3 regions of the Aneurinibacillus uraniidurans genome follow, and region 2 is predicted to be linked to each of the others. Evidence: a T-box and tRNA genes for the amino acid it is inferred to sense, from the RefSeq annotation. Region 2 holds a T-box; the other regions hold tRNA genes.
What was found. A T-box is a leader RNA that pairs with one kind of tRNA and senses whether it is charged. The one in region 2 lies ahead of ileS (isoleucine--tRNA ligase), so its partner is inferred to be a tRNA-Ile.
Positions count from the first base shown of each region.

Region 1: it encodes a tRNA-Ile, which carries the amino acid that the T-box ahead of ileS (isoleucine--tRNA ligase) is inferred to sense. The anticodon was not compared.
Region 3: it encodes a tRNA-Ile, which carries the amino acid that the T-box ahead of ileS (isoleucine--tRNA ligase) is inferred to sense. The anticodon was not compared.

Region 1 covers NZ_CP116902.1:532,595-536,109, forward strand. Annotated here, with positions in the region: tRNA gene PO771_RS02660 (tRNA-Asp) at 36-112, shown strand; tRNA gene PO771_RS02665 (tRNA-Thr) at 120-192, shown strand; tRNA gene PO771_RS02670 (tRNA-Tyr) at 206-290, shown strand; tRNA gene PO771_RS02675 (tRNA-Gln) at 298-372, shown strand; tRNA gene PO771_RS02680 (tRNA-Lys) at 382-457, shown strand; tRNA gene PO771_RS02685 (tRNA-Leu) at 485-567, shown strand; tRNA gene PO771_RS02690 (tRNA-Gly) at 573-645, shown strand; tRNA gene PO771_RS02695 (tRNA-Cys) at 661-732, shown strand; tRNA gene PO771_RS02700 (tRNA-Leu) at 744-828, shown strand; tRNA gene PO771_RS02705 (tRNA-Gly) at 833-906, shown strand; tRNA gene PO771_RS02710 (tRNA-Arg) at 919-995, shown strand; tRNA gene PO771_RS02715 (tRNA-Pro) at 1,004-1,080, shown strand; tRNA gene PO771_RS02720 (tRNA-Met) at 1,098-1,171, shown strand; tRNA gene PO771_RS02725 (tRNA-Trp) at 1,180-1,253, shown strand; tRNA gene PO771_RS02730 (tRNA-Ser) at 1,269-1,357, shown strand; tRNA gene PO771_RS02735 (tRNA-Ile) at 1,359-1,435, shown strand; tRNA gene PO771_RS02740 (tRNA-Leu) at 1,450-1,532, shown strand; gene PO771_RS02745 (hypothetical protein) at 1,699-1,971, shown strand; gene PO771_RS02750 (GNAT family N-acetyltransferase) at 2,210-2,734, shown strand; gene PO771_RS02755 (GNAT family N-acetyltransferase) at 3,132-3,515, shown strand, end outside.
Region 2 covers NZ_CP116902.1:2,117,533-2,136,472, reverse strand. Annotated here, with positions in the region: gene PO771_RS10685 (hypothetical protein) at 1-218, shown strand, start outside; gene PO771_RS10680 (FAD:protein FMN transferase) at 234-1,169, shown strand; gene PO771_RS10675 (ferric reductase-like transmembrane domain-containing protein) at 1,166-1,777, shown strand; gene PO771_RS10670 (response regulator transcription factor) at 1,780-2,451, shown strand; gene PO771_RS10665 (sensor histidine kinase) at 2,453-3,775, shown strand; gene PO771_RS10660 (DMT family transporter) at 3,838-4,191, opposite strand; gene PO771_RS10655 (DMT family transporter) at 4,209-4,529, opposite strand; gene PO771_RS10650 (TetR/AcrR family transcriptional regulator) at 4,529-5,074, opposite strand; gene PO771_RS10645 (TrmB family transcriptional regulator) at 5,221-6,051, shown strand; gene PO771_RS10640 (LysE family translocator) at 6,066-6,692, shown strand; gene PO771_RS10635 (SDR family NAD(P)-dependent oxidoreductase) at 6,870-7,643, opposite strand; T-box leader at 7,842-8,087, shown strand; gene ileS (isoleucine--tRNA ligase) at 8,141-11,242, shown strand; gene PO771_RS10625 (hypothetical protein) at 11,299-11,928, opposite strand; gene PO771_RS10620 (MFS transporter) at 11,955-13,253, opposite strand; gene PO771_RS10615 (ATP-dependent Clp protease ATP-binding subunit) at 13,689-15,830, shown strand; gene PO771_RS10610 (ABC transporter substrate-binding protein) at 16,131-17,204, opposite strand; gene PO771_RS10605 (ABC transporter permease) at 17,201-18,007, opposite strand; gene PO771_RS10600 (ABC transporter permease) at 18,021-18,812, opposite strand; gene PO771_RS10595 (ABC transporter ATP-binding protein) at 18,802-18,940, opposite strand, start outside.
Region 3 covers NZ_CP116902.1:2,918,605-2,927,394, forward strand. Annotated here, with positions in the region: gene PO771_RS14580 (DUF4127 family protein) at 1-504, shown strand, start outside; gene PO771_RS14585 (hypothetical protein) at 544-984, opposite strand; gene PO771_RS14590 (hypothetical protein) at 977-1,219, opposite strand; gene PO771_RS14595 (spore coat associated protein CotJA) at 1,455-1,694, shown strand; gene PO771_RS14600 (spore coat protein CotJB) at 1,698-1,958, shown strand; gene PO771_RS14605 (manganese catalase family protein) at 1,986-2,555, shown strand; gene PO771_RS14610 (nitroreductase family protein) at 2,597-3,166, opposite strand; gene recU (Holliday junction resolvase RecU) at 3,272-3,910, shown strand; gene PO771_RS14620 (DUF309 domain-containing protein) at 3,921-4,334, shown strand; gene PO771_RS14625 (FAD-dependent oxidoreductase) at 4,541-5,833, shown strand; gene PO771_RS14630 (copper amine oxidase N-terminal domain-containing protein) at 5,973-7,523, shown strand; tRNA gene PO771_RS14635 (tRNA-Ile) at 7,650-7,722, opposite strand; tRNA gene PO771_RS14640 (tRNA-Ser) at 7,734-7,822, opposite strand; tRNA gene PO771_RS14645 (tRNA-Trp) at 7,836-7,909, opposite strand; tRNA gene PO771_RS14650 (tRNA-Met) at 7,920-7,993, opposite strand; tRNA gene PO771_RS14655 (tRNA-Arg) at 8,019-8,095, opposite strand; tRNA gene PO771_RS14660 (tRNA-Gly) at 8,108-8,181, opposite strand; tRNA gene PO771_RS14665 (tRNA-Asp) at 8,202-8,278, opposite strand; tRNA gene PO771_RS14670 (tRNA-Thr) at 8,307-8,382, opposite strand; tRNA gene PO771_RS14675 (tRNA-Val) at 8,460-8,532, opposite strand; tRNA gene PO771_RS14680 (tRNA-Glu) at 8,602-8,675, opposite strand; tRNA gene PO771_RS14685 (tRNA-Asn) at 8,677-8,752, opposite strand.

The DNA of each region.
Region 1 (3,515 bases), 1.6 Mb from region 2:
GAGACTGTAGTGCCTGAAAGGTGCAACCATAATGCGGAGCCGTGGTGAAGTTGGAGTTCACGCTGGACTGTCACTCCGGAGGTCGCGGGTTCGAGTCCCGTCGGCTCCGCCATGAATAAGCCGGTGTAGCTCAACTGGTAGAGCACCTGACTTGTAATCAGGGGGTTGAGGGTTCAAGTCCTTTCGCCGGCATTTAAATAAATATGGAGGGGTAGCGAAGTGGCTAAACGCGGCGGACTGTAAATCCGCTCCCTGTGGGTTCGGCGGTTCGAATCCGTCCCCCTCCACCAGTTTTATTGGGGTATAGCCAAGCGGTAAGGCAACGGACTTTGACTCCGTCACTCCCTGGTTCGAATCCAGGTACCCCAGCCATTTTATAGCGAGCCATTAGCTCAGTTGGTAGAGCACCTGACTTTTAATCAGGGTGTCACTGGTTCGAGTCCAGTATGGCTCACCATTTATCCATATGCGGTAAATGAATTATGCGGGTGTGGCGGAATTGGCAGACGCACTAGACTTAGGATCTAGCGCTTCGGCGTGGGGGTTCAAGTCCCTCCACCCGCACCATACATGCGGACATAGCTCAGTTGGTAGAGCACGACCTTGCCAAGGTCGGGGTCGCGAGTTCGAGTCTCGTTGTCCGCTTTTCTTGGTATTTCTGGAGGTATAGCCAAGTGGTAAGGCCAAGGTCTGCAAAACCTTTATTCCCCGGTTCAAATCCGGGTACCTCCTGTACATCTTATGCCGATGTGGCGGAATTGGCAGACGCGCACGACTCAAAATCGTGTTCCTTCTGGAGTGTCGGTTCGACCCCGACCATCGGTACCATATTGCGGGTGTAGTTCAATGGTAGAACATCAGCCTTCCAAGCTGAATACGTGGGTTCGATTCCCATCACCCGCTCCATCAAGTTCATATGTGCCCGTAGCTCAATCGGATAGAGTGTCTGACTACGAATCAGAAGGTTGGGAGTTCGAGTCTCTCCGGGCACGCCATAGTATGTCGGGAAGTAGCTCAGCTTGGTAGAGTACCTGGTTTGGGACCAGGGTGTCGCAGGTTCGAATCCTGTCTTCCCGACCATTTTTATGTCTACATATGGCGGTGTAGCTCAGCTGGCTAGAGCGTACGGTTCATACCCGTAAGGTCGGGGGTTCGATCCCCTCCGCCGCTACTTTATATAGGGGCATAGTTTAACGGTAGAACAGAGGTCTCCAAAACCTCCAGTGTGGGTTCGATTCCTACTGCCCCTGCCAGTTTTTCATACATGTGGAGGGATACCGAAGTGGTCATAACGGGGCGGTCTTGAAAACCGTTAGGGTGCAAGCCCACGCGGGTTCGAATCCTGCTCCCTCCGCCATGGGCCTATAGCTCAGTTGGTTAGAGCGCACGCCTGATAAGCGTGAGGTCGGCTGTTCGAGTCAGCCTAGGCCCACCATTTATATAGATTTTGCGGTCGTGGTGGAATTGGCAGACACGCTATCTTGAGGGGGTAGTGATCCATGATCGTGCGAGTTCGAGTCTCGCCGACCGCATCATATAAAGGCAAAAGTAACATAGCCCTGTGGTTCTCTATTAGATTGAGAGCACAGGGCTATGTTTGTATTATTTCACGCTAGTACAAAAAAGTTTCTTGATCTTTGTTACTTTTTAAAAATATGATGACAGTAGAATTGAATGATAGGTATAGGTGGGACGGATGTGTTAAGTGAAGTAATATTGGAATTGGTGTCAACACAGCAAAAAGACCCATATGCACTGATATGGAGAAGGCTATTTGTTATTCTATATAAAATAAAGCGTAATGCTGATTTAAAGGGAGATACGGTGACCTTATATCAAGTGAATGGGTATGACATGATCTACACACCTGATGAAAGAAAGTTTAAATTGCAAGCAGAAGGTATCACCTTTAATTTAAAAATTGATGAACTTGTTACGGGAATATGTGAAGGAAGGTTCTTACCTTCTTAAATTAAAGATAATAAGAAATAAAAGATGAGTAGGGTTATCCTGTAAGCAGTTGGTCGAATCGCTTGTGGGATACCCCTTTTTTAAATTTATCTATTGGATATAGTATCCACATCGCGTTCTTTTTTCGATGAGCTTCCTTTTATCTACTTACATCAACCCAATGTTCAGAAAATGTTCAGGACCGTTTGATAAGATGAAATTATGATTGTAAGAGTTCGAGGCTGGAGGTGAAAGTAGCTTGATTCATACACGCAATGTGACTGCCTATGATACATCCTTCCTTTATCAAGCCTATAAGGAGGCAAGAGAGAAGGAACTTTCACAAATGGGATGGGATGCAGAAGAGCAGGAAGGACTTCTTCGTGTGCAGTTCGACATGCAGAGACGTTCGTATGCGCTTCAGCATCTAGCGGCTGATCATAACATTATCTTGCTTGATACGGTGCGCATCGGTCAGATTATGACCAAAATCACGGATCGTTCTATCTGGATTATTGATGTTTCTTTGCTTGCAGAATACCAAAATAAAGGGATTGGTACGCGTTTGATTCATGATATTCAAGCGAGAGCAGAAGAGACGGGGAAGGCTGTACGTTTACATGTACTGCATAACAATCCAGCGCAATGTTTGTATGAACGACTTGGGTTTTATAGGGTAGGGGAGAAGTTTCCTTATGTTGCTATGGAATGGCTGCATAATCAAACAACAAGAGCAAGTAGAAAGGAAGAAGAGGTTCCACTTATGTTTGGTGACATGAAATGAGTGATGTTTGAACGGTATCAAACTGTTTATCTTCATCCTTGTGGAAAGAAACGAAGACATTGTCATGCTTCTTGGCCGTACACTCCAAACAATCTGTAGCTATTTAAAGTTTATCGAGAAAAAGGACTGGTAGGGCTTGAACTTCGACATTATCCTCTACATCACTAATGCAAGTTGTAAAAAAGAGTTTATCTCGAGAGAAGAAGTTGCGGCGATTGTTCAGCAACTTCTCCAAAAGTCTGAATTAATCAACTAAAGATCAAGAGAAAAAAAGGAAGAGGGTTATCCTGCAAGCAGCTCGTTCAGTAGCTTGTGGGATACCCTTTTTTGCATTTTATCTATCTGAATGTAGTCATTCACATCGCGTTCTTTGTTAGAGGATGGAGGTGAAAATAGCTTGATTCATACACGCAATGCGACTGCTGCTGATGCTTCTTTCCTTTATCAAGTCTATAAGGAGACAAGAGAGAAGGAACTTGTACAAGTAGGCTGGGGTGAGGAAGAACTGGAAGTATTTCTTCGTATGCAGTTTGCTATGCAGAGACGTTCGTACGAGCTTCAGCATCGAACAGCCAATCATAACATTATTCTGCTTGGTACGGTGCGTATCGGTCAGATTATGACTGAAGTCACAAATCAAGTCACAAATCAAGTCATATGGTTTATTGATGTGTCTTTACTTGCCGAATATCAAAATAAAGGAATTGGCACACGTTTGATTCACGATATTCAAGCGAGAGCAGAGGAGGCTGGGAAGGTTGTGCATCTACATGTACTGCAT
Region 2 (18,940 bases):
CCGTAAAGACAGATAGCCAAGCGAATAAAGAAGAGAAGCATCATAAACGAAAATATGAACAGCATAACGAGGACGACGATAAAGCGTATGACGATGGGGACCATGAGGAAAAAACAGTTGTACAAAAGTCCACGAAACACCGCTCAACTGCACAACGTTCATCGTATGCTGAACAGGAAACAGCGAAAAAACCAGCAGCTCGTTCCCGTGCTTCTTAAGTAGGAGGGCTGAATATGTACACATTTCGGGCGATGAACACGACTTTTGGTACGGTTGGACTTGATCTGGCTTCCCATGAGAAAACAGAACAGCTTATCTATACACTTGAAAAGAAACTCAGTCGCTTTCAGTCGACCAGTGAGCTTACAGCGTTAAATCAGGCTGCGGGTCAGCCGCATCGTGTGTCGCCCTTACTGTATGGGCTTCTCAGCCTTGCACATACGTACCACTGGGAAACCGACGGACTATTTAATCCTTATCTAGGAGATGTTTTGTGCGCACTTGGATACGATAAGAGCTTTGAAACACTTTCTACTTATTCGCAATCATTCTCGTTCCCGCAATCGCAGCAGCCTGCTTGCCTACATAAATCGCCGCTTGTGCTTGATGCGTCCGAGCAGACCGCTTTTCTACGGGCAGGGGTACAGGTTGATCTTGGCGGCATCGCTAAAGGATGGAGTGCGGATGAAGTACAACGCAGATTACTGGCATCCGGCATTTCATCCGGTCTGATTGATGCTGGTGGTGATATTGCGGTATGGGGCACAAATGAGGGGGAGCCATGGGGCATCAGCATCGCAAATCCGTTCCATGTGGATGAGGATGTAGCGGTGTTGTGGTTTCATCGAGATGCAGGGATTGCGACAAGCAGTTCCATAAAACGCAGCTGGCAGCTGACTGATGGCACACGCGCGCACCATATTATTGACCCGCGCAGGTGCATGCCTGCCACATCTGATCTTGTACAAGTTACAGTTCTCGCACCTGATACGGTAACCGCAGATGTATATGCCAAAACCTTGCTGATTCGCGGATCAAAAGAAGGAGAGCGTTGGATGCGGGAGAACAAACCAGAGCTTGGTTATATCTTTGTAACGCAAAGCGAAACGATCATATTCGGAGGGAATCTGGCTGATTATTGCACCGAATGGGAGGAAGTGAAAGAATGACAACTTTACTAGATTCGATTCAAGCTTTTTTCTCTGTCTGGCATACAGTACGGGGGGCGGGGCTGACTGCTTATATTCTACTGTTTCTCGCTGTCAGTGTCGGGCTTGTTCAAAGCCTGCCTGTTACACCACCGCGCATCCGACCTTTTCTTATGGCTACCCACACGACAGCCGGGTGGCTTGGATTGTTGTTTGGGCTTGTACACGGACTTGTGCTGCGATTTGATAACTATATTGGATACAGCTGGGCCGATATTTTTATCCCATTCTCGTCTGCGCATAAATCCATTGCGACATCAGCTGGAATCATCGGGTTTTATGTAATGCTCATCATCATGGCCAGCTCAGATTGGCGGAAGTATGTTAACCGCAAAATTTGGCGCTTGCTTCACATGATGGCGTACCCGGCGTATCTGCTGGCCTTGTACCATGGGCTTGTACTAGGAACAGATACGCAGCTGGCATCCATTCGATTGCTGTATGTATGTACAAGTGTGATTGCGATTGCACTTTTCATCATTCGCCTGGTAGTTTCGATCCGCCCCCTTTCTTTTTCTCGTCCCGTGGTGGACAATAGAAAGAAACCGCATGGAATGAAAGAAGGGTAAGAATGTACGTACTTGTTGCCGAAGATGATCAGAAGTTAGGCAAACTGATTACACATATGTTAAAAAAAGAAGCGCATACGGTCGATTGGTTCGATTCTGGTCACGATGTAGTGGAGAGTGTCCAAGCTTCCGCATACGATGCGGTTATTCTCGACTGGATGATGCCGGGTGAGGATGGTGTCAGCATCTGCCGCCGCCTGCGGGCGGCTGGCTATACAGGTGGGATTTTACTGTTAACCGCACGGGATGAACTTGATGATCGGGTGTGCGGACTTGATGCCGGGGCAGACGACTATTTGGTAAAGCCGTTTGAATTTGCGGAGCTTCTTGCCCGCGTTCGGGCGCTGGCCCGTCGTACGCGCACACCACTGGTAGCTGATACAATTGAGGCGGGGGGACTCGTGCTTCACTGCACGGAGCATACGCTGCGACAAAACGACACGGTCATTCAGCTTACGCCACGTGAATTTCAATTGATGGAACTTTTGCTGCGCAACCGGGGACAGGTTGTACCGCGTGATGTGATTCTGGAGCGCATATGGGGATATGACGCGGATATTAGCAGCAATACGCTCGATGCATTTGTTCGCCTGCTGCGCAAAAAAATTGACACATCCGGTAGTCACAAGTTGATTCAGAACGTACGCGGCATTGGCTATCGGCTCGAGGTATAACATGTTTACGAAAATCCGCAACCGTTTGACGCTATTGTTTAGCATATGTATGATGCTATTTTTACTTCTGTTTATCATCAGCAGCTATTTTTTGCTATCGCTAGGCGTATATCAAGATAGCAAAACGATGGTACAGAATGTAATCGCACATGAGTGGGAAGATCATCGGGATGACATAAAGCGTCCGCCACGACATGAGCAAGCTGAAAAGGAAACCGAGCATAATCAGCATGATGAAGCTTTTTATTACATTGTGGATCGGAACGGCCAAGTAATAGATGAGCATGAGTCATTTCCAGAGCTGCATGCGGCCATTCTCGAGCGCGTAAAAGGATGGAAGCCGCGGCCTGGAGAAACGCGAACGGAAATATTTTATGTCCAAAATCACAAACCTGTGCGTCTGATGCTTGCCGGGCAAATGTTTGATGGGAAAAAGCCGAATCTCCAGGTGATTTATGCAGGCATTGATATTACGCAGCAGCATGACGCACTTGAGCGTATTATCGTGACTCAAGTCGCGGCAGCTGTCGTTTTCCTTGCCTTATCGTCGTTGCTTGCTTATTACATGGCAAACCGGGCCATGCGCCCTATTATGCGTTCCTTTGCTCGGCAGCGTGAGTTCGTGGCCGACGCCTCTCATGAGCTGCGCACGCCGCTTAGTGTGCTTCATTCCTCGATTGAAGTAGTCGAATCGGAGGAAGATGCGCGAATGTCTGAGTTTTCCCGGCAGATTTTGCATGATGCAAAGGATGAGGTACGAATGATGACTAGCCTTGTCGGTGATCTGCTTACACTCGCCCGAGCTGATTCGGGCGTTCTGGAAGTGAATCGACAGTCTTTTGATTTAGTTGACATGTCTAATCAGCTTGCTCGTACGTTCCAGCCTGTACTGGCTCGGCGTAATCAAACCTTTACGCTGCATGTCCCGGAAACATTGCCGGTGTATGCAGATGCGGAGCGCATTAAGCAGTTGCTCTACATTCTGCTTGAGAATGCGGGCAAGTATACACCGAACGGCGGACGTATTACGCTGGAAGTTGGTATGGAACGGAAAGGGAAAGAAGAGCATATCCGACTTGCGGTACAGGATACAGGCATTGGCATTCCCCCTGAGCAGCAAGCTCGTATTTTTGACCGTTTTTATCGGGTAGATAAAGGACGTTCGCGGCAGATGGGCGGCACCGGGCTCGGGCTTGCGATTGCAGAGTGGATTGTACAGGCACATGGCGGGACCATTCACCTGCAAAGTACGGTGGGTGTCGGGAGTACGTTTACTGTACTTTTGCCGACAACTATAGATAAAGCAAAACGAAACGAATCGTAGCATCATAATAGGAGCTATCCCTATCCGTCATAGTACGACGAGTAGAGATGGCTCCATTTACGTTACGATGGGTCTTGTAGAGGTTGGGACTCTACTTCGACTTTGGATTTGTTAATCATAATAATCCCGATGATAATCAAACAGAGGGCCACAATTTTTAATACACTTACATTCTCGTGAAATAGGATGACCCCGATGATAGCCGTTAACGCGGTTCCGACACCGGACCAGGTCGCATAGGCGGATGATAAAGCAATGCTTTTGAGCGATAAGCTTAAGAACAAGAATGAGGCGACCAGACCAATGAGTACGCCTATACTCGGTCCTAGTAAGGAAAAGCCCTGTGATAATTTGAGCATGGTTGATCCGAAAGCTTCGCATACGATAGCAAGTGCTAAATATAAGATTCCTCGCATGATCGTTCTCCTCTGCATTATTTTGCTAGGTTTAATAAGACGAGACCAAGCACTAAGACCCCGATTCCGATAAACCCCTGCTTGCTTATTTTTTCTTGAAAGAACCGGATTCCTACAAGTACAGTCAAAATCGTCCCGACACCACTCCAAACCGCATACACAAAACCTAAAGGAAGACCCTGCAGCGTGATGGAAAGGAAATAAAAGGCGAGAGCATATCCGGCAATAACTCCTACAACAGGGAAAAAGCGAGTAAAGCCATGTGACATCTTTAACATAGTTGATCCGAAAACTTCAGAAATAATCGCGATTCCTAACAAAAAATAGACCATCTGCATTATTCGCCTTTCTCTATTTTTTCAAAGAGGTACTGCATCACACTTTGTTGCTCTTCTGGTGTTAATGGATCGAGCGCAAACATTTTGGAAAACCAAAGTCCGTCACATACAAGACGCACAATGAGAGCCAGCTCGGGCTTTACATCTTCTTGGCGTAGTGCGCGTCCCCATTCTTCATACACGTCTCTCCATGCGGATAACAATTCATGATTCGTAGCCATCGCAGCTAAAATGCCGGTGTTCGTATCTAAATAATTACAATCCGAAAGATCGGTGAGAGTAGCCGAAGCATAGGCACGAATAAACGCTCCTCTGCCTGCTGGGGCCTTGTCTTGCTCCCGCTCGATTTCTTGCTGAAAACGGGTGATCACTTGATGATTCATAGCGGTAATAAGCGCTTGTTTATTCGGGAAGTGGTACATCAATCCCCCTTTGCTTACACCTGCTTCTGCAGCGACAGCATCAAGCGTCAATTTATCTAATCCTTTTAAGGCAATAACCCGGGAGGCGGCTTCTAAAAGTTCTTCTCGTTTAAATGCGGTCAATTCACTCATCCTTCCTACTGTACCGACTAGTCGGTTTTTTGGAAATTATAGTGTGGAAAAAATAAATTGTCAATATCGCGTATCTTGAATCAGACTTGAAATAATCTCCACATCCCATTATAGTAGTCATATATATAACTACTATAATGGAGGGTATGATGGATAGACTGATTGACTACTTAATGAAAATTGGATTTTCAAAATATGAAAGTCAAGCATACTTGGCACTTCTGAGGCAATCACCTAGCACTGGTTATGAATTAAGCAAACAAAGTGGGGTTCCTAGATCCATGATTTACCAAACTATTAATAAGCTTATTTCTCATGGTGCGATTAACGAGCTGCGTTCTGATCCGGTAACATACACGCCTGTACCACCCAAAGAATTCCTTGGACGTTTACGAGATGAAAAAGATCGAACATTCAGTTACCTGGAGGAAAACTTACAGACGCTTGAACATCCTCCTGATGCGCACGTCATTCGTCATATTAAAGAAAGAGGCCCTGTCATCGATAAAATAAACGCCTTACTTTCAAAAGCTCGGCATGAAGTTTGGCTTTCCTTATGGGAGTCTGAAGTAGATGAAATTCAACCATTTGCGAAAAAAGCAGTAGATTCGGGCGTACAGCTATATTCGCTTTTGTTTAATTGTGAATCTGCCAGTCATTTTGGTACGACATTTTATCATCATCCTTCAACAGCTGCGATCGAGGAGCAGCGTATGGGACAGAGATTAACGGTTGCTGTTTGTGATAATGAAGAAGTGATGATAGCCGGGTTTTCTAAAGAAATGATGCCGGTTGCCTTACATACGGAGGACCCGATGTTAGTATTGCTTGCGAAAGAATACATTCGGCACGATATTATGATGAAAGTGATGGCAGAGAAGTGGGGGATAGAACATATAGAGCGGATTTGGAAGGGCAACCCTGATCTTTTGTACATTGTCACGAACCAGATGTTGAATAGAGAGTAAAGTAGGAGGCGGTTGTGTTGTTTGTTGAGGTGTTTATCATTGGAATTCTAGCTGCTTTATCACCAGGCCCTGACTTTTTTATCGTCATGAAAAATAGCCTGGGATTTGGCTGTCGTATAGGGATTGCTACTGCACTTGGCGTTGCTTTTGCTTTGGTTATTCATATTACGTATACGGTTTTAGGTTTTACGTATATCATGGAAAAAGTTCCAAGTCTATTTACCGCGATAAAACTTGTCGGTTCGCTTTATTTAGCATGGCTTGGATGGCAAGCGATCCGGTCTGTGCCGCAGCATGGACACGACCAAGCAAATCATCAAAAAGTAAACGACAATAAAACATTTATGCAAGGATTTCGTGAAGGATTTTTCTGTAATGTTTTGAATCCAAAAGCGGCGCTATTTTTTCTGAGCGTTTTTTCGCAATTTATTTCAGCCGATACGGGAAACTGGGTTCGTTGGGTGTATGGGTCGGAAATTATCGTAGCTGTTGGATCATGGTTTGTGCTTTTATCTGTTATCATTTCCTATCGAAAGTTTAGAGAGTTTTACGATCGATACAATTATTGGTTTGATCGATGCTTAGGTAGTATTTTACTTTATTTTGCAGTTGTTATCGTTGTGTCGACAATAAAATCATAGACGTACAATTATATGGTTTTTGAAAAACTGAGTAGTTCGGATAAAAAGTTCTTTCTACCATGTGAAGCTGGGAAAAGAAGCAAAATAGTCCCTATCTTATGAAAGAATAGGGACTAATCCAATTGCGGTTATTTTCCAACTCAAGCATAGCTTTCGTATTTAACTTGTCCTAGGTTTTTAATAATAAACGGTATTCCCTATACCACCGGTTACCGAAATGACATCACCAGTAATCGCTGCCGACAAAGGTGAAGCTAGGAAGGTAACGACATAAGCAATTTCCTCCGCTGTAATCAAGCGGTTGAGCGGACTCATTTCTGCTGCCCTGCGTAAAGCCTCCTCATTAGTGAATCGTTCCCTATTCGTTTCCGTATCGACAATCCCTGGGTAAATAGCATTGACGTTAATGCCATGCTTTCCTAATTCTAATGATGCGGATTTTGTTAAATGGACAACAGATGCATTACGCGGACCGGAACTAAAATAATTGCCGCCTATTCTAGCAGCCAGACCACTTATATTGATGATACGCCCCCAATTATTTTCTATCATATAAGGAGCAACTGCTCGCATACAACGAAAATAGCCCATATACTTTTCTTCAAAATCTTTCAAAATAAGTTCATCTTTAATGTGGTTAAAATCTTCGGGCTCTCCGCCACCAACACGGGCGCCGCTGTTGATCAGAATATCAATACTACCCATCGCTGCTGCTGATTTTTCAACTAAGTTTAGGATAGAGTCAGGATTCGAAGTATCTGCCACGATCGGATAGATATTTCTTTTTGTTTCCTGAGCTAATTCCTCTGCAGTGATCTTTAGCGAGGATTCGTTTCTAGAACAAATCGTACAATCTACACCTTCCAGAGCCAGCTGACGGGCAATAGCTTTACCAATTCCACGGCTTCCTCCTGTAATAAGTGCTTTTTTTCCAGATAACTTTAAGTCCATAAGTAAGCCTCCATTTTGATTCAACACGTGATATGACCAAATTAGAAAGGTATTTTCAGGATTTTTTATGATTATTAACTTACTTTATACATAATGATTATACTTGTGAATTATAGTTGGATCAATTTTGTGATTGTTTTTTATTTGGGATTTGACAAGTCGCTCGATACTGAATAGAATGTTCTGTAACAAAAGCACACAAATTCGATGACGAGAACAAGTACGTTGTGAGTCTGTTCCCCAGAGAGCCGGTCGTTGCTGAAAGCCGGTGTTCAGTTCACAGCCGAATATCCTCTCCGAGAAGTCAAGCTGAATACGAGTAAGCTTGAACGGGATTCTACCGTTAAAAAGAACGCGTATGATTGTACGTTGCTGAGTGCTATTGATGAACGGTTTGTCATCGATAGAAGCCAGGGTGGTACCGCGGGTGAACCCGTCCCTAGTCATAGGGGCGGGTTTTTTGTGTGCTTTGTAATCCCAAAAAGGAGTGGTATCACATGAAAGAGGTCAATGTAAAAGAGTCAGCCACAGGGCGAGAACAGCGGATTCATGAGCAATGGAAAGAACAAAACACCTTTCAACAATCGATTCAAAATCGGGAAGGGAAACCATCCTTCGTATTTTATGAAGGGCCGCCAACAGCAAACGGGCTTCCTCATGTCGGGCATGCATTAGGGCGAACCATTAAAGATGTAGTGGCGCGCTACAAAACGATGACAGGTCATCAAGTCATCCGCAAAGCTGGCTGGGATACGCATGGATTACCGGTTGAGCTTGGTGTAGAAAAGCAGCTCGGCATCTCGGGTAAGCATGAAATCGAGAACTATGGAGTCGAAGCGTTTATTGAGAAATGCAAGGAGAGTGTATTCACGTACGAGAAGCAATGGCGTGATTTTACCGAGCAAATCGGATACTGGGTAGATATGGATAACCCATATATCACGCTGGATAATGCGTATATCGAAAGCGTTTGGAACATTCTTGGAACCTTGCATGAGCGAGGCTTATTATATAAAGGGCACCGAGTATCTCCGTATTGCCCAAGCTGCCAAACGTCTCTTAGCTCGCATGAAGTGGCACAAGGCTATAAGAACGTCAAAGATTTAACGGCTACTGCTAAATTTAGAGTGAAAGACCGCAAGAATGAGTATTTTTTAGGCTGGACGACAACACCATGGACACTTCCGGCAAATGTAGCGCTAGCTGTTCATCCTGATCTGGAGTACGTACGAGTCAAAGAAGGAGACTGCATTTATATTGTTGCGAAGGCACGAGCTGAACAAGTTTTACAGCAGGAATATACGGTATTATCCGAGCACAAAGGAAAGGAACTAGCAGGTCTTGCTTATGTACCGCCATTTGACTTTGTTAATGTGGAAAAAGGACATCAAGTAGTAACGGCTGATTATGTCACAGAACAAAGCGGTACTGGCATCGTTCATATTGCGCCAGCGTACGGAGAAGATGACTACAAAGTGATTCGCGAGAATGGCTTTTCTTTCGTAAATGTAGTGGATGGAAAGGGAAGATACACGAGCGAAGTCCCTTTATTCCAGGGCCGGTTTGTAAAAGACTGTGATGTCGATATCATTCGTTATTTAGCAGATAAAGGTCTGCTGTACCATAAAGAAAAACACGAGCACAGCTACCCACATTGCTGGCGCTGTGATGCACCATTGCTGTACTATGCAAATGAGAGCTGGTTCATTCAAACAACCGCTGTAAAAGAGCAATTCATCCAGAATAACGAAGGCGTAACATGGTATCCCGATCATATTAAGCACGGGCGATTCGGAAACTTCCTGGAAAACATGGTCGACTGGAACATTAGTCGAAACAGATACTGGGGAACACCGCTCAATGTGTGGCAATGCCAGGCGTGTGATCATCAATACGCCCCGAAAAGCATACAGGAGCTGCAAGATCATGCGACTCATCCGGTTACAGAGTCCATTGAATTGCACAAGCCATACGTCGATGAAATCAAACTGTGCTGTACGAAGTGCGGTGCTGCGATGACGCGTACCCCGGAAGTGATTGACGTGTGGTTTGATAGTGGATCAATGCCGTTTGCACAGTATCACTATCCATTTGCAAACAAAGCGCAATTCGAGAAACAATTTCCGGCTGATGTTGTGATCGAAGGGATTGACCAGACACGCGGCTGGTTTTATAGCCTGCTGGCTGTATCTACACTCTTTACCGGAAAAGCGCCGTATAAGCGTGTGCTATCACTTGGTCACATATTAGATGAGAACGGCCAGAAAATGTCCAAGAGTAAAGGAAATGCCTTGGAACCAGCTGACTTAATCCGGAAGTTTGGCGCAGACGCATTACGGTGGGCGCTGCTAGCAGATAGCGCACCGTGGAATCCGAAACGGTTTTCTGAACGCGTCGTACAGGAAGCAAAGTCCAAAGTCATTGATACGATTGTAAATGTATACGGGTTTTATGTGTTATATGCAAACCTAGACGAGTATCAACCAGATAAGAAATATAAGCAAGCTCGGACTAAACTGGATGAATGGATTTTGTCCCGTTTACACAGCACGATCAAACGAGTTAGAGAAAGCCTGGAGGATTATCAATTTACGAGTGCAGCACGGGAAATCGCCACATTCGTAGAGGAGCTGAGTAACTGGTATGTTCGTCGTTCACGGGACCGTTTCTGGTCGCAAGGGATGAGCGAGGAAAAAGCGGCGGCGTATGCAACGTTGCATGAGGTACTCGTAAAAACAAGTCAGTTGTTAGCGCCTTTTACACCTTTCATAGCTGAAGATATGTATACCAATCTCGAAGGCGGAAGTGTTCATCTAACTGACTATCCGGATTATAATGAAGCAAAAATTAATGCGAAGCTTGAAGAAGAGATGAATGCGGTATTGCAGGTTGTGGAAGTCGGGCGCAGTATCCGAAATACCGCTTCCTTAAAAGTTAAGCAGCCATTAGCGAGTCTGTCACTAATCGTAACGCACAACCAGGACATTCAGTGGGATGCTTATGGTGACATTATAAAAGAAGAATTAAACGTAAAAGCATTTCATGTTATCCAAAACGATGAGAACTTCGTGTCGTATAAGCTAAAATTGGATTTCAAAAAAGCAGGTCCGAAGTTTGGAGCGGAGACCAATCAGGTGAATCAGTGGCTGCAAAGTCTAACGAATACACAAGCTAAATCGTTTGTGGATAGGGGAGAAGCTAATTTTCAAACGCCTGCTGGTACGACACTTACAATCACCGCAGAAGATGTACAGATTGAAAAAGTTCCACACAAAGGATTTGCTGTCGCATCAAGCGGACCATATACCGTTATTCTTGATACGATGCTAACAGAAGAACTTGTTCAGGAAGGACTGGTTCGTGAATTACTTCGTGCGATTCAAGAATACCGCAAGAAATTACAGTTACCGGTTAACTTACGGATTGATATCGAGATGAGCATGGATGAGGAAATGAAGCAAGTCGTGGTACGCTACGAGAGTCTCTTGCAGGAAAACCTGCTTATGAATTCGTTACGTGTATGTAATGAGCTAGTGACAGGGGAACAAGTAAAAGTAGGAAGTAAGCTTGTTACGGTTCGAATTGTAAACCATTCATAATTGAAAACAACTTAGAAACAGATGAATACAAGTGGGAAAAAGCAGGGAGCGACCAATCAGCTTCCTGCTTCTTCACATTTTTTTGCCCTTTTCTTTGAGTCTTTTACTAAATGGTATAAGTCCAGTTTCCAAACATTTTGTTCCCTTTTTAATCCGTAATTTACAACCCGTGTTGTAGTCCCATACGTAATTTTAATTTGGACCACAAGGCTGTCCTTTTTTCTTGTTTCCTCATCTACTGAAATGGAGTCATAAAATCGATATGCTAAATAATCTTCGTTTAAATATTCAGATAAGTAATGGTCGTATTCATCTTTGAATCTATCAAGAGAAGGAAGTTGACCATTATTGTAAGTTAGCGCATATATTTTATCAGTTTCATGTTTCAATACTAAGTTCATATAGAGTAAGACAATCTGTTCTGGTGTGAAATCTGTTAAATGATCGAGATTACCATCCTCTAGAAATTGGTTGTACGTCTCTAGTTTATCTTTTGGTAATTGTTCAAGATAGGTAAAATCATGTTTTCGATCGACAGAGGTATTTACTGAACTGTTTTTATCGCTTTTCTTTTGACTGTCTTTAGTTTCGCTTTTTATCTCTTTGTCATTCGTTTTATTAACTGGAGTACACCCAGTTGTTAGTAAAAAAACACTCGATAACATGATTGGAACTATTCGTTTCAAATTAGCTTCCCCTTTTTGCATGAGTTTTAAAGTGATTTAGAAACAGATAGAGCATCATTTTTGGCTACAAGGTACTGTTTTCGCGCCAACCCCATCAACAATAATGCACCGACTGCGCAGCAAATAGCTGAGATGAAGAAGGAGGTCGTATAGGAATGGGTAACAGATACGACCCAGCCAGTGCAAAGCGGAGAAAGTGCCTGCCCGATGCTGAAAAACAAAGTCAGAAACCCCATTCCGGTCGGGACAGCCCGTGGTGGGAGAAAGTCGCCTACACTTGCCATCATTAAGGTCGGAACACCCCATAACGTAAGCGCATACAAAAATATAGATCCTGTTATTGTAACTGGATGGGGGAGTAGGAGAAGTAGAAGTAGCGTACTTTGTACACTGTATATCCAGGTCAGAACTCGCACTCGCCCGAATCGATCGGATAAGGCACCACAAATGAATCCGCTTACAATGCTAGAGATGCCAGCAAGGGAGAATAATCCGCCTGCTTCTATTTTGGAATAATTCAGCCCTTCCATTAAATAATCCACTAGAAAAGTAGTAAAGATCAAATAGCTAAATCCCCATAAAAAATAGCTGCCCCCAAGCATCATAAATACAGGATTGCGAAACAAAGCGCGGAAGGTAGTCTCCTCCTGTTCGCCGCTATGTTCTGGCGTACTTGACTCCGTATGTATGCAAGGATCTGTTGCCCCGATTTTGCTCAGCTTCACTTCAGTAGGATTATTCCGTAAAAACAACATACAGAAGAGCCAGATGGCAGCCGAAAAGCCGAAAAACAACAAGGTTGCGTTCCGCCACCCGTTGTCTGCCTGCGAGTAGCTTACCATATACGGGACAAACATCCCGCTAAATACCATGCCGCCACCGCCACCGGCATTAGCAATGCCAAGGGCCATCCCTTTTTTACGGTCTGCAAACCAGTTAAATAAAAGACCAAGCGCTGAAATGTTCAGGATACCAATGAGGAAGCCGAGTAGAAACACAAGTACAATCATCGCGGCAAAGCTGGTTATACGTGAAAAAATAAATAGTACAGAGGAAAAGATGAACAATCCGCAAACAATCGTCCGGCGATGCTGATAACGATGAATAAACGATCCCGCCAGTAGTGAGCCAACAAGATAGCCAGAGAAAAGTGCAGTGGTTAAATAGCCAACTAAAGCGTAAGACAATTGCATATCATTGCGAATAAATGGAATCATAATACCAAAAGAAAAGCGTCCGAGCCCCATGCTTGCCAGGATGGTAAGCGTCATTAGGATAAGAATGATCCAACCATAATGAACCGATCGCTTGCTGAACCTATTCAAAAGTGCTTTCCTCCTCACCAATTCTCTCATTATTATATAGAATAGTAAGATAATATATGATTGATTGCAAGAAAAACCATATGTTTGTCAGGATTGGCACGGTTTACACTGTGAATCTAACATATAAAATGTTTATATGGTAAGATAAGAGCAGAATACAGCATTATCAGGAAGAAGGGACATATATGACGTTTGTGATTGTAGCCGTTGGGGCACTTATTGTTACGACAATTCTGTTCCAGATCGTAAAACGTTTTTAAACTTGCAGCGGAGTTGGCTTATACATCGTATCTACGATGGAGCTAACTCCGTTTTTCATTATAAACAATTTTTGCAGCACCTCTTGAAAGTCAGGAAAGGTCAGTATATAATCAAACTATAAGGTCAAAGAAAGTCAATGTCAGATAAAACAGATACAATAAAGGAGGCAGACATATGCTTTGTCAAAACTGCAATCAAAAACAGGCGCATGTATTTGTTACGATGCAGCGTCAAAATCACACGCAGAAGGTGCATCTCTGCCGTGACTGCTATACAACATTTGCAAATAAAATGGGCATGCCAGCAGGAGCTGGGTCATTCCCGAATTTCTCGGGCATGGATGCACTTTTTAAAGGATTCTCAATGCCGCCTGCCAACGAAGGGATGGGAGCTGAACATTCACCAATGGCTGTACCGCAGCAAGGTGGCATTCTTGATAGCGCAGGACGCAATTTGAGCGAAGCAGCAAAAGCCGGGTTGATTGATCCGGTAATTGGCCGCGATCATGAGATTGAGCGCATTATTGAAATTTTAAACCGTCGCACGAAAAACAATCCGGTCTTACTCGGTGAACCAGGCGTCGGAAAGACCGCGATCGCTGAAGGATTAGCTGTCAGAATTTCTGACGGAGACGTTCCAACCAAACTTCGCAATAAAGTTGTGTATACACTCGATGTCGCTTCACTTGTCGCAGGCACGGGCATCCGAGGACAATTCGAGGAAAAAATGAAGCAAATTATTACCGAACTACAGGCACGTAAAAATGTCATTTTGTTCATTGACGAAATTCATCTACTCGTCGGTGCTGGTTCAGCAGAAGGCTCAATGGATGCAGGCAACATTCTGAAACCAGCGCTTGCAAGGGGCGAGCTGCAAGTAATCGGAGCAACGACACTGAAAGAATACCGTCAGATTGAAAAAGACGCTGCCCTCGAACGTCGCTTCCAGCCGGTCATGGTCAAAGAACCAACTGTCCCAGAAGCGATCAAAATTCTGCAAGGTCTGCGTCCGAAATACGAAGCGTATCATGAAGTGGCGTATTCGGATGAAGTGATTCGTGCCTGCGTTGAGCTGTCACATCGTTACATCCAGGATCGTTTCCTGCCAGATAAAGCGATTGACCTGCTTGATGAAGCAGGTTCCAAAGTGAACTTGCGCACAGCCGGGCATGACACAGAAGCGCAGCATGCACGGTTACGTGAGATTGTCGAGGAGAAACAAGCGGCTACTGTGAAAGAGGAATATGAACGTGCTGCCAAACTTCGCGATGAAGAAATGCACATTCTCGAACAGCTTGATCGTCATAAAGGCGAGGTGGCACGCACGGATGTAACCGTAGAAGATATTCAAGACATTATTGAACGAAAAACGGGGATCCCGGTTAGAAAATTGCAAAGCGCAGAACAGACAAAAATGCAGAACCTGGAAGCACAGCTTGCAGCACGAGTAATTGGTCAGCCAGATGCCGTTAAGCAGGTAACAAAAGCGATCCGTCGCAGCCGCACCGGACTGAAGCCGAAAAATCGACCAATTGCTTCGTTCCTGTTTGTCGGTCCGACTGGTGTCGGTAAAACCGAGCTGACCCGTGTGCTTGCCGAGGAGCTATTTGGCACGAAAGAATCAATGATTCGCCTTGATATGAGTGAATACATGGAGAAACATTCTGTCTCTAAACTGATCGGCTCACCACCAGGCTATGTCGGCCATGAAGAAGCGGGCCAGCTGACTGAACGCGTACGCCGCAATCCATACAGCATTATTCTGCTGGATGAGATTGAAAAAGCGCATCCGGATGTGTTGAACATGTTCCTGCAAATTCTCGAAGACGGACGTCTGACAGACAGCCAGGGCCGCACAGTGAACTTTAAAGATACGGTCGTAATTGCGACGAGCAACGCAGGAGTAGCGGAGCGGAAAATCACAGTCGGATTTGAGGCTGAAAGCAAGGTGGAGCCTGCAACCGTTACTGATTCGCTTACAGCTTACTTTAAACCAGAATTCCTGAATCGTTTTGATGCCGTGATCTCGTTTAATCAGTTGGCAAAACAAGATCTCGTACAAATTGTCGACGTAATGCTTGCTGATAGCCTGAGTGAATTGTACGAACAGGGGATTGCTGTCACAGTTACAGCAGAGGTGAAAGAGATGCTGGCAGATCGCGGCTATCACCCTGCCTTTGGCGCTCGTCCATTGCGTCGGGTCATCCAGCAGGAGATTGAAGACCGTATTGCTGACCTGTTGATTGAAGAAGGCGACGTGAAGCAGATCGAGATTATCGTAGAAGATCATGAATGCAAAGCTGTAAAAAAATCATAAATCCGGGGATCATGCCTAAGAAATCATGTTTAAACGTTGCAAGCATTCTGTCAAAAGGCTTGCGAGATAAACAAGCCCATATTAAAATGTTGGAAAAGAATAAGCGGAACAAACATGATTTTTTATTATAGGAGTGATCTGGCAACTTGTTAAAGGTAGCGATTTATCTTGTGCTTTCATTCGGGATCGTAGCGTATCTTGTCCATTTTCTCTTGAAATATTTAGATAAAAACGATATTCGATAAAGAGTATATGACCAAAAAAGCCTGACGAAATCTGATAGATTCGTCAGGCTTTTACTTATTTTGTATGCATTTTGAACTCCAGGAACAGTTCATTATAATGGGCGAGCATACGCTTGCCAAGGTTTTCATATACTTCAAGTTTTCCTGTTACGTCTGGACTTGGGTAAAATCGTTCATCTTCTGCGATATCTTTTGGTAAGAAGGCCAACGCTTTTTCATTCGGTGTCGAGTAGCCTACATATTCAGCATTTTGTGCGGCATGCTTCGGATCGAGCATGAAGTTAATAAATTTATGAGCACCTTCGATGTTTTTAGCTGTTTTCGGAATGACCATGTTATCAAACCATAAGTTTGAGCCTTCCTCCGGTACAACATAATCAAGCTTTTCGTTCTGGCCCATAATTTCACTTGCATCTCCCGACCAGACCACACCGACAGCAGCTTCTTCATTGGCAAGCAGCATTTTAATTTCATCCCCGACAATAGCTTTTACGTTCGGCATTAGAGTCGTCAGCTTTTGCTTTGCTTCCTGAAGATGCGCTTCATTCGTATCATTTAACGAGTAGTGCAGACTGTTCAGCCCCATGCCCATCACTTCACGCGCACCGTCTACGAGTAAAATCTGATTGCGTAAATCCGGGCTCCACAAGTCATTCCACTTCGTAATCTTTTTACCCCCGAGCATTTCAGGGTTGTATACAATCCCAACCGTTCCCCAGAAGTAGGGGACGGAGTATGTATTATTTGGATCGAACGATAAATTAAGAAAGCGCGGGTTAATGTTTTTCAAGTTCGGAATTTTAGCATGATCAATCGGCAGAAGGAGATTCTCTTCCTTCATCTTGCTGATCGTATATTCAGACGGAACAGCGACATCGAATGTTGTTCCACCTTGCGCGATTTTCGTGATCATGGCTTCATTTGAATCAAAGGTTTGATAGATGACTTTAATTCCGGTTTCTTTTTCAAATTCTGTTATGAGTTCTGGATCGATATAATCACCCCAGTTATACACCGTCAGCGTATTAGCACCAGTATAGCCCTGTGTTGAATTAAGGCGGGATGTTACAAACATCAAGGCAAACGCGACGGCAAACAAAAGGATAAACATACGTGTTAGCTGCTTCATGGACGTAATCCAGCTCCTTTCGCTCGACCGTTGCTGCGCTTATTAATGAAGTAATAGCCGATGACCAGTACAATCGTAAACAGGAAAATAAGCGTGGACAGTGCGTTAATGTTAAGGGCGATACCTTGGCGAGCGCGTGAATAGATTTCAACGGATAACGTTGAGAATCCGTTCCCTGTCACAAAGAATGTAACCGCAAAATCATCAAGGGAATACGTCAATGCCATAAAAAATCCTGCGAAAATTCCGGGTGTAATAACCGGCAGGACCACTTTCGTCAGTACATCCCACTGACTTGCTCCTAAATCACGAGCCGCATCGATCAGCGTTGGGCTCATATCCTGCAGCTTCGGCAGCACCATAATGACCACAATTGGTACACTAAAGGCGATATGCGACAATAATACCGATGTAAAGCCAAGCTTAATACCCGCAATGGTAAATAGGATGAGAAAAGACGCACCAATAATAATATCCGGGCTTACAATCAATACATTGTTCAACGAAAGCAGCATGTTCTTTGCTTGATGCCGTCTAACATGGTGAATAGCCAATGCCCCGGCTACGCCAAGTATTGTCGAGAGCGCTGCGGATAGAAGGGCGATCACAAGCGTATTTAGCACAATAATGAGCAAACGCGTATCATGAAACACTTCCTCGTACCATTTCAGTGTAAAGCCTTCAAATTCATGCATGGACCCGCCGCTGTTGAACGAGTAATATGTCAAATAAAAGATCGGTGCATACAAAATGACAAATACAACACATAAATATACATTTGATAGATTTCGTTTTAGCTTCATCATCGACCCACCCTCACTTCCGCTTTCCTGTTACGATCATAATGATCACCATGGCAAGGATGAGGAAGACGGCAATGGTTGCGCCCATTCCCCAATCTTGTGTTACGAGGAAGTGCTGTTCGATCGCAGTCCCAAGCGTAATGACCCGGTTACCGGCAACGAGACGGGTGATCATAAACAATGACAGAGCTGGAATAAATACCGCTTGGCAGCCTGATTTTACGCCATCAAGTGTCAGCGGGAAAATCACACGGCGAAATGTCGTCCATGAAGATGCTCCCAGGTCGCGGGCTGCATCGATAAACGATGGATTCAATTTCTCAAGCGCATTGAAAATCGGTAAAATCATAAACGGAATAAAAATATAGACCGATACAAACAAAAAACTAAAATCGGTAAATAAGATTTGTTTTTTGCCGATACCGAGCACTTCTAACAGGGCGTTTGCTGTTCCGTATGTACCGAAAATCCCCAGAAACGCATAAGCTTTCAGCAGCAGGTTGATCCATGTTGGTAAAATAATGAGCAGCAGCCATAATTGCTTATGCTTTGTCTTGGTCAAGAAATATGCGGTCGGATACGCAATCAACAGCGAGAATGCCGTAATAAGAAAGGCATACCAGAATGAGCTCAGCGTCATTTTTAAATAAACGGGCGTAAAAAACTTCTCATAATTCGCTAGCGTAAAGTGCCCCTCAATGTCAAAAAACGAATAGTAGAGGACAAGTAAAAGAGGGGCAATCACAAACAGCACAATCCAGAGCAAATAAGGAGCGAGATATACGTTACGAATTCTATTTTGCATGGTGAACCTCATCGTACGATTCGAGCCGCTTATCGAATTCTTCTTCTGTTTCGCCGAAGCGCATAACATGGATCGCTTCTGGATCGAAATAGAGACCTACCGTTTCGCCGACAACTGCCTGGCGGGTA
Region 3 (8,790 bases), 800 kb from region 2:
GCGGACTGGTCACGCCAACATGCAGGCACCATTCGGGGGCTAGCTGACGTATCCTATCTGTGGTTCCCGGATACCGACTTTATGGAAGCGTACATAAGGCAGAAGCTATCTGGACAGTTTGAAAGCTACGCATCGTGGAATACAGGTGGGAATACAATCGGACTTCTGCTGGCTCATATGGAGATGATTCGGGGAGAACCTGTCTGGAATACCGCGCATGAAGAATGGATGGCCCTGCGCTATGCAGAAGATTATTACTACAATGCAGTGAAGCGCCCACAGTATGTGCACCGTTATGATCAGGCTCGCAAGCTTGACCCCAAGGAAGAGGCAATCGTTACCGCACCTATGCCGACCGAAGCGAATCGTCTCCTTTCCTCCCTCTCTTATGTAACCCGCACACAAGCAGGGATGCAGCAGGCTCCGATCCGTTTCCGTGTCGAGAAAGCAACTCTGCCCTGGAACCGTATTTTTGAGATTTCTTACACGCTAAAACGAAAATAACAAAAAATAAGGAGAGGCGGGCTAAAAGCTCGCTTCTCCTTATTTTTGTACTTTTTTGTGCGCCAGTAAAGCCGCAATCTCTTTAATTGTCATATCACTATTTACTTCATACGTGCCGGATCGCACGGAACCCATCCAGCTCATGTCATTTAAATATTTCACCAAATACTTCTTATTCTCAATGATTTTATTTTCCTCAAGCTTAGCCGCTGCATCTTCCGGACTCATGCCTTTCCCGATGACGAGCGTCATGTTATAAGTTGGCTTCGCCATTGATGTAGATGTGCCGGATTGTGGTTCTGGCATATCAATTTTCTTGATCGCTGTTGGAGACGCTGCTGCGTCACTCGTACTGTCTGCTTTTGCCTCTGGTGCATTCGATGCCGTGCCGTAATAAGTAAGCGACAGTACGCCTGTAGCAACAATCACACCCGCTGCAAATCCCCGGATTGTATTTTTAGAAATGGCGATCTTACGCACCTTCTTTTTGCTCCTTCAGATCTTCTTTCGCACGGCGTGTTTCGGTTGCTTTACGGCTTGTCTGTGGCTTCATCGTTTTTTGTGCCTTTTGTACCTGGTGAATCTCCTGCAGGATTTGAATCGATAAGTTTTCCATTTTCACTTCTAGTTGAGTTACCTGGTCCTTCTCTTTATAGAATGAATAGACGAGAAGGCCAATGCTTCCTAGAAGCAGGGCAATAATTGCATATTCCATGTCCTGATTCCTCCTTATATATGTACACAACCACTTCACGTTCGTTTCTTCTGCCTTTTCATTTATACCATACTGATGTAAAAATTCAAGCAAGTAAATCGACAGCAATCTAGCATATACAGCAAGAAAACATATGAAAATTGTCGAAAATCAGCGAATAGCCTACTTCACAAAAAAAGTACTAAGACATGCAAGTTTGCTGTACATATAGGAAAGATTGAACAAACGAGAGGAGATGGATGACGTGCATACGTTTCGTAAGACGTATACCGTATATAACAGTCCGTTTAACCCTTGTCCCCCGATGACAATCCGAACATACGAAACACCACCTCAACTGTACATGACATTCCAGCCACCGGGACTCCCCCAGTTCTCTCCGGCTCAAGCTTTTCACCACGGTACATTATGGCCGGCTCTTTTTGCGCCATATGAGAGCCCGCATAAGTCTGGTAAACGGGAGGAGGCTGACTAAATAATGCAAGAAAACGAAAAAAAATACTATGAGCTGCTTCATGAGCTTCAAGAAACGGATTTTATTATCGTAGAATTAAACCTCTACCTCGACACACATCCAAACGATCAGGCAGCCATTGCTCAGTACAATGAATACGTGCAAAAAAGCATGCATCTGAAAAAGCAATTTGAATGTCTGTTCGGGCCTCTTACAAGCTTCGGATATAGCCTGTCACCTACTCCATTTATGTGGAAAGACCAACCGTGGCCATGGCAAGTATGACTACTTATTCGAAGGAGGGGATCCATTGTGTGGATATATGAAAAAAAACTACAACACCCGGTTCGTGTCAGCAAATGTGACCCACGTATGGCCAAGTTTTTGGTTGAACAATACGGTGGTGCAGACGGTGAACTAGCTGCCGCACTCCGCTACCTCAACCAGCGCTACACGGTCCCACCTAAAATCATCGGGCTTCTCAATGACATCGGCACCGAAGAACTCGCCCACCTCGAAATGATTGCGACTATGGTATATAAGCTAACCAAGGATGCCACCCCCGATCAGATGAAAGAGGCCGGTCTAGGCGAGCATTATGCCAATCATGACAAAGCACTGTTTTATACGAATGCATCAGGTGTACCTTTTACCGTCTCCTATATCGCGGCCAAAGGCGATCCAATCGCGGACCTGTACGAAGATATTGCAGCTGAGGAAAAAGCGCGTGCGACTTATCAGTGGCTCATTGACCTGACAGATGATGTAGATTTAAAGGACTCTCTTACGTTCCTGCGTGAACGGGAGATTATTCACTCGATGCGCTTCCGGGAAGCGGTCGAGATTCTCAAGGAAGAACGAGCACAAAAGAAAGTTTTCTAGACGAAAAAGCGGACAGATGATTCCTGTCCGCTTTCTTCATGTTATGAAGTAAACCATTCTATTTTTGTTTCCAGGTTCATACGAATACCGGTTCGCTCCATCTGCGGACGTCCGATATACAGAAGCGCCACCATCTCATCGTGGGTTCCAAGCCCGAATTCTTCTTTCATTCGTACATCATAACATGGTGCACCCGTACGCCAGATTGCGCCATATCCAAGCGCATGCGCAGCCAACAGCATATTTTGTACGCATGCAGATGTAGCGGCTACCTCTTCCCTTATCATCACACGTTCCCCTTCTGTTGGTACGCAAGCAACCGCAATGACTAGCGGCGCACGGTAGGCTTTCTGAATGCCTTTCTCCCGCAGTTTAGCCGCTTCTTCTCCTTCTGCTCCCTTGTCCTCAATCGAGATACGGGCGTATGCTTCGCCAAGACGGTTCCGTCCTTCTCCCGTCATGACGAAAAATTTCCACGGCTGTGTATTATGATGACTCGGTGCCCAATGCCCCGCATCCAGAATCTGCATAATATGTTCACGCGGCACCGGTTCATCCGTGACCTTTCCAATCGTACGGCGTGTTTTAATGAGTTCTAACAGATTATCCATTTCATTTCCTCCTTGTCTTATAGACCTGTCTTGTTATTATACGGTATCGAAAACGTTTCGCATCTGATAAGATACATAACGAAGAGGTGAACACTCGTGAGAAAGATCCACTATCCAAACGGGAAACAGAAACTGACTGATTCGATGGTCTCTTCTGCACCGGAACGCATGAAAGCAAGTGAATTCCTCGCTATGATGCAGACAAAGCAGCAAGGGGCTGCCAATCGAGGAATGACACTTGAGGAAGAGGTAAATGAAAGCAACCAATATTATGTGGCACACGAAATGGCCGCTGTTCATAAAAAACCGACACCGCTCCAAATTGTAAAAGTCGATTATCCATCTCGCTCTGCTGCGGTCATCCGGGAAGCCTATTTCCGCCAGCCATCCACGACAGATTACAACGGTGTATACCGGGGGCGTTATATCGATTTTGAAGCGAAAGAAACGCGCAATCATACGTCGCTTCCGCTAAAAAATTTTCATGAGCATCAAATTAGCCACATGCGCCTCGTACATAAACAGGACGGAATCGCCTTTACAATCATACGCTTCACAACGCAGGATGAGACGTATGTACTGGATGCTTCCCACGTCATCCGTTTCTGGGACGATGCCCATCAGGCAAATGGGCGTAAATCTATTCCGTATGCGTATATCGCTGAACACGGTCACCGCATCCCGGAAAGCTTTCGACCTCGTCTTGATTATTTATCGGTTATTGACCGTTGCTACTTCAACTAAGGAGCCTATGATGTACGATCGCTTATATGTTGAATACGTGTACTATTTTAATGTAGAAAAAGATTATTATGAGTGCCACGAAGTAATGGAAGAGTACTGGATGCAAGAAGGTCGTAACAAACTCCTACAAGCACTATTACAAATTGCTGTCGCACTGCACCACTTTCGCAACAACAATGTCGAGGGTGCGATTCTTCTGTTTGAAGCAGCTTTAGCAAAATCCACTACCCCATGGCATGGCAAGCTAGGCATTGATGATCACAAGCTGTTCGCAGAAGCTGCACAATACGCAGCAAAACTGTACCGCTATAAAGAGAGTCCTTTTCCGTTTTATCCACTTACCCTCTTGATTACGGACCCAGATCTGGCGACAGCAGTAGCTTCCTGTGTTCCCTCTGGTGTAGCTGAGGATGATAAGTTTTAGTGTTACGTTTATGAGCGCAATTACGCGCTCTTTTTTTATGAATATGAAGGTTGACAATATCTTATCACCTACATATAATGAAATCGTAAGTTATTGATAACGATTTTAAATTAATATCAAATAGAAACAAAGAGTGACTACACCATTCATCTTTTTACGATTCATGCAAATAATAGAATGACTACGATACGATCAGGAGGAAATATATGACGGAGTCCAATGTAATTGTATACACAAGCCACGGCTGTCCCTACTGCAAAAAAGTAAAAGAACAACTGAATGCATGGGGCATTTCTTACGAAGAACGCAACGTATCAGAGAATAAGGAGTACTTCGACCAGCTACAACAGAAGAAAATTTTTGGTACGCCTGCTACCTACATCAATGGCAAACTCGTTCTTGGCTTTCAGGAGCCGAAAATGCGCAAGCTACTTGAGCTTCCTGATGATTACGAAGGTCCAGTCCCTAATACTGCAGCAGCTCAAAATGAATCTCCTGCCGCTCCATCAGATGGTCAAGCGGAAGGAATTTTTAAATCCGTTGATAAAAGTATTCTCAATGAAGTGTACGATCTTGTCACCATCGGGGGTGGACCGGCAGGCGCATCGGCAGCCGTATACGCAGCTCGTGGTCGTCTAAAAACTCTCGTGATTGACAAGGCGCCATCAGCCGGTACACTTGCAATTACGCATAAAATTGCTAACTATCCAGGTGTTAAAGAAGAGCTGACGGGTCTTGAACTGCTTCAGCGCATGCAAGAACAGGCACATGATTTTGGCGCGACATTTGTGCGTACGAACGTCCTGTCTGTTGATTTCTCCGATCCAGAAATCAAAAAACTTGAAGTCCCAGAGGGCACAATTAAAGCAAAAAGTATATTTATCGCCGTTGGTGCCAAAGCTCCATCAAGCAAAATTAAAGGCGAAGAAGAATTTACAGGCCGTGGGGTAAGCTACTGCTCAACATGTGACGCTGCTTTCTTCCAGGAGCGTACGGTTATCGTTACAGGTGACAATGAAGAAGCGGTGCATGAGGCAGAAACCCTGTCCAAATTCTGCAAGGAAGTACGCTTCCTCATCCCGACAGGCAATCTAAAAGGTGACGTTGATCTATCCAAACTTGAGTCTAGCGATAACGTCAAAATTTATAAAAAATATCGCGTCAAAGAAATCATTGGCGAAAACAATGTAGAAAAGGCCGTTATTCAGAACGATCAGCAAGAGCTGGAAACGTGGGATGTCGATGGTATCTTCCTATATCTCGCCGGTATGAAACCAGGTACCGACTTTCTGAAGGATGCCGTCAAACGCGATGCGGAAGGCTACATTGAAGTAAATGAATCTCTGCAAACGAGCGTAGACGGCGTATTCGCAGGCGGGGACGCTCGTCGTACCCCGATCAAGCAGGCTGTTCTATCTGCCGCTGATGGGGCGATTGCCGCACTTGGAGCCGATAAGCATGTAAACAAACGCGCTCAGCTCCGTCCACAGTACAGCTAACTCATTTTTCTACTCTCCCTTCGAGCGCTCTCAAACGTTGTATCATGACGATTGAGAGCGCTTTTTTCGTTGTTAAAATTTTCATAATCCATTATGATGAGAGAATAAAAGAAAAAATTCCCTTAAATGGAGGAGAAAGATGCGACATTACAAACAATGGGGACTAGCTTTTTTAGTACTTATCCTTACTTTGCTCTCTGGCTGTTCCGGGGATGCTCTCACCCTGCGCAACGCTTTTGTGAAAGCGGCTTCCCAACCAAACTATGATTTTCAAAGCACAATTCGGATGACAAGCAAGGATGCAGACATTATGCTAAAGCTTGCCCATATGAGGAAGCCAACCGATAAAGAACTTCAGGATGCAGAGGAATTTCTTAAAACGATGCGTGAAGGAATTACACTCAAAGGCTCTCAGTATGACCGTCAACATGCGAGCATGACCATGACGTTAAATCATGACAGCCTTCTTCGTAAGGAGAAATTATGGACAGGCGACCAAAATGCATCGCTTACCGTTCTACTTTCTCCAAAGGCTGCTTATGTTAAAACTCCTCTGGACTCTAAGTACCTGTTTGCCTCTCTTGCACCGCAAACATCTGAAATCAATCCAGAGGCGCTTGCCGAATTTCAAAAGCGTATGAATGAGCTGACCGTTGCTTTTATTCAAGAATATAGTGAAAAGCATAGCTATAACTTACCTCATATTCAGAACAAAGGAAATGTGTCAGTCACACTGCCGAACGGACAGTCTACGACAGCTTCTCATATTTCTGTTACGTTAAATATCGAAGAACTTACAGCTTTATTTTATAGCATCGCAAAAGATGCAGCAGATGATCCAAAAGTACGTACGTTCCTGCTAAACATCGTCCAAGAAATGAATAAAATCGATCCAAGCCTTGCTTCCAAAAATGACATTTCAGAAGACATTTTGGCACAAAATTTCGCCGAGGCACTTAAAGAAATTAAACAAATGGAAAAGCAATACCCACCGAAAAAGGTTGCAGAAATGGCACGTGAACAGGGTCTGCAATCATTTTCTCTCACACTCGACTATTTTGTAGATGCTAACAACCTTCCTGTTCGTTCCATTGGTAAGCTCGATTTTATGTTTAAAGATAAAGATGGAACACTGCCTGGAGCAATCCAATTGAATGTAGAGATTGATGAATACATGTGGAATTTCGGAAAAGTTACACCTATCGTCTATCCTGCAAATACAGAAACAGTAAATTTCGAAGACTTAACAAAAAATCACAAGCTGCTCAGCGCCTTTCATCCACAAGGTTTTCTACATGCGATACTGAAAGACGCCATTAGTGAAACAAAGCATCTGTATGTAACTCCTCTTTCTTCTGTAGATTCTTCTAATCATTACTACTATGAGAATAAACAGCTGTATCTTCCGCTGCGCTATACAGCAGAAACAGTGAATGCAGAAGTAAACTTTGATCCCGTCTCTCAGCTTGTAATGATTAAAAAGGGAGATCATACGTACAAAATAAAAGCAGGAAGCAAGCAAGTTCTTAAAGAAGATGGTACTTCTGCCTCTATGCCTGCTGCGGCCTCTGAAAAGAATGATAGCCTATATGTGCCCGCCTCTTTCTTTGAGACATTTTTAGATGCTCCTTATAGTATTACCGATGATACTGGCAACGATCTTTTACTTACCTTTACACTAAACATGTAATAAAAATAGCCGCTGTTCCTTTATAGGAAACAGCGGCTATTTTTCATCTTCTTTGTTAAACAGAAAAACACCATACTTCCAAAATATATTCCCTGGAAAATGGTGTCTGTTTTTGTAAAGCAAAAATGGGCCCTGCAGGACTCGAACCTGCGACCAATCGGTTATGAGCCGACCGCTCTACCAGCTGAGCTAAGGGCCCTTATTCAGGAATGGCGGAGGGAGCAGGATTCGAACCCGCGTGGGCTTGCACCCTAACGGTTTTCAAGACCGCCCCGTTATGACCACTTCGGTATCCCTCCGCAAGTATAAAAATGGCAGGGGCAGTAGGAATCGAACCCACACTGGAGGTTTTGGAGACCTCTGTTCTACCGTTAAACTATGCCCCTGTAATGAAAGTAGCGGCAGAGGGGATCGAACCCCCGACCTTACGGGTATGAACCGTACGCTCTAGCCAGCTGAGCTACGCCGCCAAATTATCTTATTCAAAAAATATAATGGCGTGCCCGGAGAGACTCGAACTCCCAACCTTCTGATTCGTAGTCAGACACTCTATCCGATTGAGCTACGGGCACATAGTAATACTATGGAGCGGGTGATGGGAATCGAACCCACGTATTCAGCTTGGAAGGCTGATGTTCTACCATTGAACTACACCCGCATATTACCTTATTGAATAAATGGCGGAGCCGACGGGACTCGAACCCGCGACCTCCGGAGTGACAGTCCAGCGTGAACTCCAACTTCACCACGGCTCCGCATTACATAAATCACTATTTTAAAAAATGGTGCCGGCGAAAGGACTTGAACCCTCAACCCCCTGATTACAAGTCAGGTGCTCTACCAGTTGAGCTACACCGGCGACGTACAGGATGTACTAGGTTCTGCGTTAGGCACAGGACGTGCCTGCTCTTAGCAGAACTTCCTTTAGAATAAGGATGGAGGATGACGGGATCGAACCGCCGACCCTCTGCTTGTAAGGCAGATGCTCTCCCAGCTGAGCTAATCCTCCGACGTACAAGGATGTACTAGGTTCTGCGTCGCGACAGGACGTCGCGACTTTAGCAGAACTTCCTTGAAATGACCCGTAGGGGATTCGAACCCCTGAATGCATGCGTGAAAGGCATGTGAGTTAAGCCGCTTCTCCAACGGGCCATGGCTCCGCAGGCCGGACTCGAACCAGCGACCGATCGGTTAACAGCCGATTGCTCTACCGACTGAGCTACTGCGGAATAGTGCCGTATGAAAGTGTATAGCACCTTCAAAACTG